Regions from separate parts of the Actinoplanes teichomyceticus ATCC 31121 genome, predicted to be linked through region 1. Evidence: riboswitches for the same ligand, from Rfam matches in the RefSeq annotation. Region 1 holds a riboswitch; each other region holds the start of a gene.
What was found. Region 1 has a riboswitch for cyclic di-AMP ahead of ACTEI_RS01845 (coiled-coil domain-containing protein). Riboswitches for the same ligand answer to the same signal wherever they lie in the genome.
Positions count from the first base shown of each region.

Region 1 (2,190 bases):
TACTGGTTCAGCGCCTGCTGCTGCGGGCCGAGGGCCGCGTCGAGCCGTTTCAGCTCGGCGGCGAGCCGGGTCTGCTGCTCCTTGGACGTCTTCAGCTTGGCCTTGGCCGTCACATAGCCCTTGGAGGCGTCGTCGAGCTTGTCGAGCAGGGTCTTGGTGCCGCCCTCACCGTCGTCGCCGGATTCTCCGGGCGCGGCGAGGGGGCGGGGCACCGCGGCGGCCGGCGAGGCGGCGCCCGCGAGCCCGCATGCGGCGACCAGCAGCGCGAGTACGGCCGCCCATCGTCGCCGCGCAGTCTCATGCTGCACTGGCAATTTCCTTCCGTCGGCCGCCGGCCGGGTTAGCTGACGGGTTCGGGACGAAGGAAATCCCTACCGCTGACGCGGATTCACCCCGGAAGAAATGTGGATCCCCGGCTCGCTCATGCGTGCGATTAGGCGGCGGTCCCCGGGTGGGAACCGGAACCGACCATACCCACTCGATCGAGGAATCGACAGTTCTCGTACCCATTGCGACGGGCCGGTCACGAGTCGTGATGCGATTACAGAAAGTCGTTGCCAGGTAACGCATTTGCTGGATTTCGGGGTCCTGATGCCGCGCCGTATCTCGGGTAAACTGACCGCCGGTCCTGCCAGGACGGCACCGCCCCCGAGTTGCCGGCAGGCCGCCGCTCAATCGCCGAAAGGCGAGCCGGGGAACCAGGTAGTTGGGGTGAATCCGCATTATGCGGTAGGGATAGCTTCCGTCCCGAACCCGTCAGCTAACCCGGTCGGCGGTGACTAGGAAGGATTGTTGATGACCGCACGTCCCCGCCGGTGGCTGATGCTTGCCCTGGCGCCGCTCGTGGCCACCACAATATTTGTGGCGCCGGTCACGCCGGCACACGCCGCTCCGGGCGGCAGCTCGTCGGCCCCCGCCGAGGGCGACGAGAGCGACGACCTCTCCGAGCAGATCGAGTCCACCAACCGCCGGTTCGTCAACGCCAAGGCGGCGGTCTCGGCCTCGAAGAAGAACCAGAAGGCGCTCGCCACCCAGATCAAGGCCGCGGAGCAGCGGCGGGACCAACTGGTTCCGGAGGTCAACCAGATCGCCCGCCAGCAGTACCAGATCGGCAACCTGAGTTCGCTGAGCTTCCTGCTCCGGGCCGACTCCTCCAGTGACTTCCTGGACAAGGCGGTCACCCTGGAGGAGATCAACAAGCTGCACGACGCGAAGCTGCACGAGCTCAACACCCTGCTCAAGAAGATCACCTCGGACAAGGCCCGGCTGGACGCCGAGGTCAGGAACGAGGAGCAGCAGCTCTCGGTGCAGAAGAAGCTGCGCGACTCGGCCCAGGACCAGCTTGAGCTGCTCGGCGGCAGCACCGGCATCAACAAGACCATCACCAACGGTTTCGTCGACGCGAAATCGGCGCGGGCGTTGCCGGCGCCGCGCAACTCCAGCGGCGGCTTCTCCCCGGAGAGCTGCAACCAAACCGACCCGACCACGAACGGTTGCATCACCAAGCGCACCCTGCACATGTACAAGGAAGTGCGCAAAGCCGGGTTCAACCTGTTCGTCGGCTGTCACCGCGACGGCGGCCCGTTCGAGCACCCCAAGGGCCGGGCGTGCGACTGGTCACTGCAGAAGACCGGGTTCTCGTCCGCGCACAACGACAAGATGATGAGGTACGGCAACGACCTCACGGCGTTCCTGGTGCGCAACGCCGACCGGCTCGGTATCTACTACGTGATCTGGTACAAGCAGATCTGGTTCCCGGCCACCGGCAACTGGCACGCCTACCACGGTCCGAGCGACCACACCGACCACGTGCACGTGTCGCTGCTGTAGCCGACGAGACGTACCGGGGAAGGCCGGGCGACGGGGGAAGACCACCCGCCGCCCGGCCTTCTTCTCATGTACGTCAATGTGTTGTAACGTCCGCTGGGAGCGCTCCCACATTTCCCGTTGGGTTCCCGGCCCAAGGAGCTGTCCAATGAGACGCACCCTCCGTTCCCTCACCGTCGCCGCCGCCGTCGTCCTCACGGCGCTGACCACGCTGGTTGTCACCCAGCCCGCCCAGGCCGACACGCGGATCTGCGAGCAGTACGGCGCGACCACCATCGGCGGCCGCTACGTCGTGATGAACAACCGCTGGGGCGGCACCGCAGAGCAGTGCATCAACGTCACCGGCACCGGCTTCGCCATCAC
Region 1 covers NZ_CP023865.1:402,644-404,833, reverse strand. Annotated here, with positions in the region: gene ACTEI_RS01850 (coiled-coil domain-containing protein) at 1-308, opposite strand, end outside; cyclic di-AMP (ydaO/yuaA leader) riboswitch at 314-450, opposite strand; cyclic di-AMP (ydaO/yuaA leader) riboswitch at 659-790, shown strand; gene ACTEI_RS01845 (coiled-coil domain-containing protein) at 796-1,830, shown strand; gene ACTEI_RS01840 (glycoside hydrolase family 12 protein) at 1,976-2,190, shown strand, end outside.

Region 2 (2,190 bases), 2.4 Mb from region 1:
AGCAGCTCGTCGTCCAGCAGCGGGCCGACCGGGCGTACCGGTACGCCCCGGCGCAGACGCGCGAGGAGATGACCGCCGGCCTGATGCTCGACGCGCTCAGCGCCACACCGGACCGCGACGCCGCGCTCGCCTACTTCCTCGGCCAGCTGCCGCCCGACGCGCTGCGGGCCGCCATGGAAGCCACCCAGAAGGAGCCGTGACCGCGCTCCTGCTCGGCGCTCTCGGGCTGACCCTCTCGCTGGTCGTCCCGGGCGTCCTGGCGGGCGCGCGCTGGCCGGACCGCGCGCCGGTGGCCGCCGTCCTGCTCTGGCAGGCGATCACGCTGACCTCGGTGCTCTGCGCGCTCGGGGTGGTCCTGGCCGCCCCGGAGGAGCTGACCCGGGCGGCCGGCGCGGACCATCCGTGGACCGTCGCGGCGCTGGTCCTGTCCCTGGCGGTGGCCGCCACCATCGTGATCCGGCTGCTGATCTCGCTGATCCGGGTCAGCGCCCGGGCCCGCGCCCGGCGGGCCCGGCACCGGATGCTGGTCGACCTGCTGGACCGGGTGGAGCGGCACCGCGAGCTGGGCGGCGCCGAGGTGCGGGTGCTCGACGGCGCGCTGCCGCTGGCGTACTGCGTGCCCGGGCGGCAGCCGCGGGTGGTGCTCAGCGACGCGGTGCTGCGCGTCCTCGACCGGGCGCAGGTCGACGCGGTGCTCGCCCACGAGCAGGCACACCTGCGGCACCGGCACGAGCTGGTGATGGAGTCGTTCACGGCGTTCTACCAGGCGGTGCCGCGCCCGCTGCGCAGCCGGGCGCCGCTGGATGCCGTACACCTGCTTCTGGAGATGGTCTCCGACGACGCCGCCCGCCGCCGCACCGGCCCGGCCCCGCTGCGTGCCGCGCTGGCCCGCCTGTCCGACGCCGTCCCCCTGGCGGAGGAGGCGCCCGCCGACCCGGCGGGTGAATCCCGCCGGCGCAGGCTCGACCGGCTGGCCGGTCCGGCGTCCACGTCGACCGGTCTGGCGGTCCTCGCCGGCATCGCCGCCGCCGGTCTCCTGGTGCTACCCACGGTGATCCTGGTCGTTCCGTGGCTCGGTCAGGCGCTGGACGCGTGGCCGTTTCGCTCACTCTGAGTGCGGATGGGTGTGCATGGGGTATCCCTGCCCGGCTGGCCTTCATCTGCCCGCATGATCCGAGTACGGTGGTCTCCGGTTCGGCAGCCCCCCATCGTCCACCCGGCCGATCTGACGAACCACCGCCTAATCGCCGCGAGGCGAGCCGGGGACCCAGGTACCCGGGGTGCAGCCACCCAGTGGCCGGGCGCGCTTCCCGCCCGAACCCGTCAGCTAACCCGGTCGGCGGCCGAGTGGGAAGAAAGGACAACGCACCTACGTGAAACGGATAGGCGCGCGTGGCGTGCTGCGCAGTGTGCTGTGCGCGGTCGCCGCTGCCGGGCTCGTTCTCACCGGACCTGTCGTTGCCCACGCCACACCTTCGCCGTCCAGCGTCGAGGACCAGATCGACAAGCGGTGGAACGAGCTCGAGCCCGTCATCGAGGACTACAACGACGTGCACGGGAAGCTGACCAAGCTGCAGAAGCAGCAGCGGCAGCTGAACAGGACGCTCGCCCCACTGCAGAAGCAGGTCGACGCGGCGATGTCGCAGGTGCGTGGCCTGGCGGCCGACGCCTACATGCAGGGCCCGCCGAGCGCCCTCGGCGCGATCCTGAGCGGCTCGCCGACCGGTCTGACCGAGAAGCTCTCGCTTCTCGAGCAGCTGGCCACCAACCGCCAGGAATCGATCAGCGGCGTCGTGAAACTGCGCGACAAGTACGCCGCCGACAAGCAGAAGGTGGATGCGCTGGCATCCGAGATCTCCGCCCGGGACGCCGACCTGAAGCAGAAGAAGGCGGCGATCGAGAAGGAGATCAAGTCCCTCCAGAAGTTGCGGATCAGGGCGTACGGCGCGGCGGGCGAGAGCGACGGGCCGTACCGCACGGGTCCGTGCCCGGTGGACTACACCAACGACAAGGGTGGCCGGGCCGCTCAGCGGGCGTGTGACCTGATCGGTAAGCCGTACGTCTTCGGTTCCGAGGGTCCGAACAGCTACGACTGCTCGGGGCTGACGAAGGAGGCGTGGGCGGCCGTCGGAGTGCACCTCGAGCACTACACGAAGGATCAGTGGGGTTCCACCACGCCGGTGAGCCGGA
Region 2 covers NZ_CP023865.1:2,806,813-2,809,002, forward strand. Annotated here, with positions in the region: gene ACTEI_RS12580 (BlaI/MecI/CopY family transcriptional regulator) at 1-200, shown strand, start outside; gene ACTEI_RS12585 (M56 family metallopeptidase) at 197-1,114, shown strand; cyclic di-AMP (ydaO/yuaA leader) riboswitch at 1,228-1,357, shown strand; gene ACTEI_RS12590 (C40 family peptidase) at 1,374-2,190, shown strand, end outside.
Region 2: another riboswitch for cyclic di-AMP. It lies ahead of ACTEI_RS12590 (C40 family peptidase); the one in region 1 lies ahead of ACTEI_RS01845 (coiled-coil domain-containing protein).

Region 3 (2,190 bases), 3.2 Mb from region 1:
GCCCCGCCGCGGTCCGGCCGTGCCGCCTCTGCCAGGGCACGGTCTGCGGGGACTGTGTGGCGCCCGACGGCCGCTGCCCGGCCTGCTCCGGGCTGGCCAAGGTGGGCGTGTTCGGCCGTGGCCGGTTCGGGGTGTCGCCGGGCGGCGCGGTGTGGCACAACGCCGTGCCGAACGTGCAGGTCACCGTGCGCCAGGAACGGGACTGGTGGACGCTGGAACGCTGGGACCGGTACGACCGGGTCACCTTTCCCCTCGACGTGCACACCGTGCAGGCCCTCAAGGGCTGGCTGGGAGTGCGGTGACCCGGCCGGCGCCGGTGGGTCAGAGCCGGATGCGCTGACCGGGGAAGATCATGGTCGGGCTCTTCAGCCGGCTCTTGTTGAGCTGGTAGAGCGCGCGCCAGCCACCCTTGACGTGGTACTTCCGGGCGATCCGGGCGAGGGTGTCACCGGACTTGACCACGTACGTCTTGCCGGAGGCCTTGGCCTTCTTCTTCGGCGACGCCTTCTGGCGCACGCCGGCCTTCTTGCCGCACACCGGCCACGGGCTCAGGCCCCGCTTGGCGTACAGCTTCTTGGCGATTTTGATCTGCTCGGCCTTGCTGGCCCGGTCGGCGGTCGGGGCGTACTTCGTCCCGCCGTACGCCTTCCAGGTGCTGCGGCTGAACTGCAGGCCGCCGTAGTACCCGTTGCCGGTGTTGATGTGCCACCTGCCGCCGGACTCGCACCGCGCGAGCCGGTCCCAGTTGACGCCGGCGGCGCTGGCCGGGGCGGCCGGCGCGAGCAGCACGCCGGCTCCGGTCACACCCGCGGCGACCAGGCTGAGGGCAGCAAGGCGCGTTCGTCTTCCGATCCGAGACATGAATGATCCTCCACGCCTGCGAGGTGAGCTGTCGGGTTCGGGCAGAGTGGCCCGGCCGTCTCACGCGGCTTCACCCCGAGGCGCGCTCGTTCCAGCGCGCCGGAAAACGTGGGTCCCCCGCTCCTGCCGTCGAGTCGCGTCTGTGGAACGGCGGCAGGATTCGGCGGTCCGTCCACAGTGCCCGCAGCGCGGGACGCTCCGAACGGTAACCACGCCGACCGGGACGCGACCAAGTTTTACGCCCTGAATAGTGACGTTCTTCACGCTAATCAGCCGATTTGATCTTGTTCGCGCCCTAAAAGGACAGGCATGTCGGACAGTGGCGGGGAGGGGGCGCCCCGCGGGTGCCGCGGGCGTGGGTGCCGAGGTCCGGGCCGGGGGCGGGAGTCGTGTTCTTGACAGCGCCGCAACCTGAGCGCAATCATTCAGAAACTTCTACGCGTGGATGGCCGCCATCGGTCTCTTCCAGGCGAGATCCCCCCTGTTTCGCGTACGAACCATCCCCGTCCGCGCTGAATTGTTAGCGCTAACAGCACGTGAAGGAGCCGGCATGAGCCGATCCCGCGTCCGCACCGCCGTCACCGCCGTCCTCGCCCTGCTCCTCGGCGCGCTCGCCCTGCCCCAGCCCGCCGCGGCGGCCACCACACTGATCTACGCCACCTTCAAGGGCGACGCCGCCGCCGACGAGGAACTCTGGATCTACCAGTCGACCAACGGCGGCACGAGTTACAGCACGCTGACCGACACCAACTTCCACGGTCCCACCGGGGTGCTGCGCGACCCGAGCATCCTCAAGCGCAACGGCGTCTACTACGTCGCCTACACGGTGCAGTCGTGGACCACCAACAGCACCTACTTCTCCATCGCGTCCAGCACCAACCTCACCAGCTGGACGAACATCGCCAGCATCCCGGCCGGCGTCAGCGGCGCGAACTACACCTGGGCGCCGGAGTTCTACGTCGAGGGCGGCAGCGTCAAGCTGATCACCAGCGTCGCGTCGACCAGCTGCTCGTTCTGCTTCCGGCCGTACGTCTACACCGCGCAGAACACCGCCCTGACCAGCTGGAGCGGCCCGGCGCAGATGTGGGGCCTGGGCACCAACCACATCGACACGTTCGTGGTGAAATCCGGGAGCACCTGGCACGCCTTCACCAAGAACGAGACCACCAAGTACATCGAGCACTGGACCACCACGGCGAACCTCACCGAGGGCTGGGTGAACAAGGGCACCCTGTTCGCCGCGGGCTACGAGGGACCGTCCCTGGTCAAGCTGGACAACGGCAGCTGGCGCATGTACGTGGACCACTACAGCGCCGGTGACGGCATCTA
Region 3 covers NZ_CP023865.1:5,447,187-5,449,376, reverse strand. Annotated here, with positions in the region: gene ACTEI_RS24060 (hypothetical protein) at 1-302, shown strand, start outside; gene ACTEI_RS24055 (LysM peptidoglycan-binding domain-containing protein) at 322-861, opposite strand; cyclic di-AMP (ydaO/yuaA leader) riboswitch at 860-1,037, opposite strand; gene ACTEI_RS24050 (family 43 glycosylhydrolase) at 1,412-2,190, shown strand, end outside.
Region 3: another riboswitch for cyclic di-AMP. It lies ahead of ACTEI_RS24055 (LysM peptidoglycan-binding domain-containing protein); the one in region 1 lies ahead of ACTEI_RS01845 (coiled-coil domain-containing protein).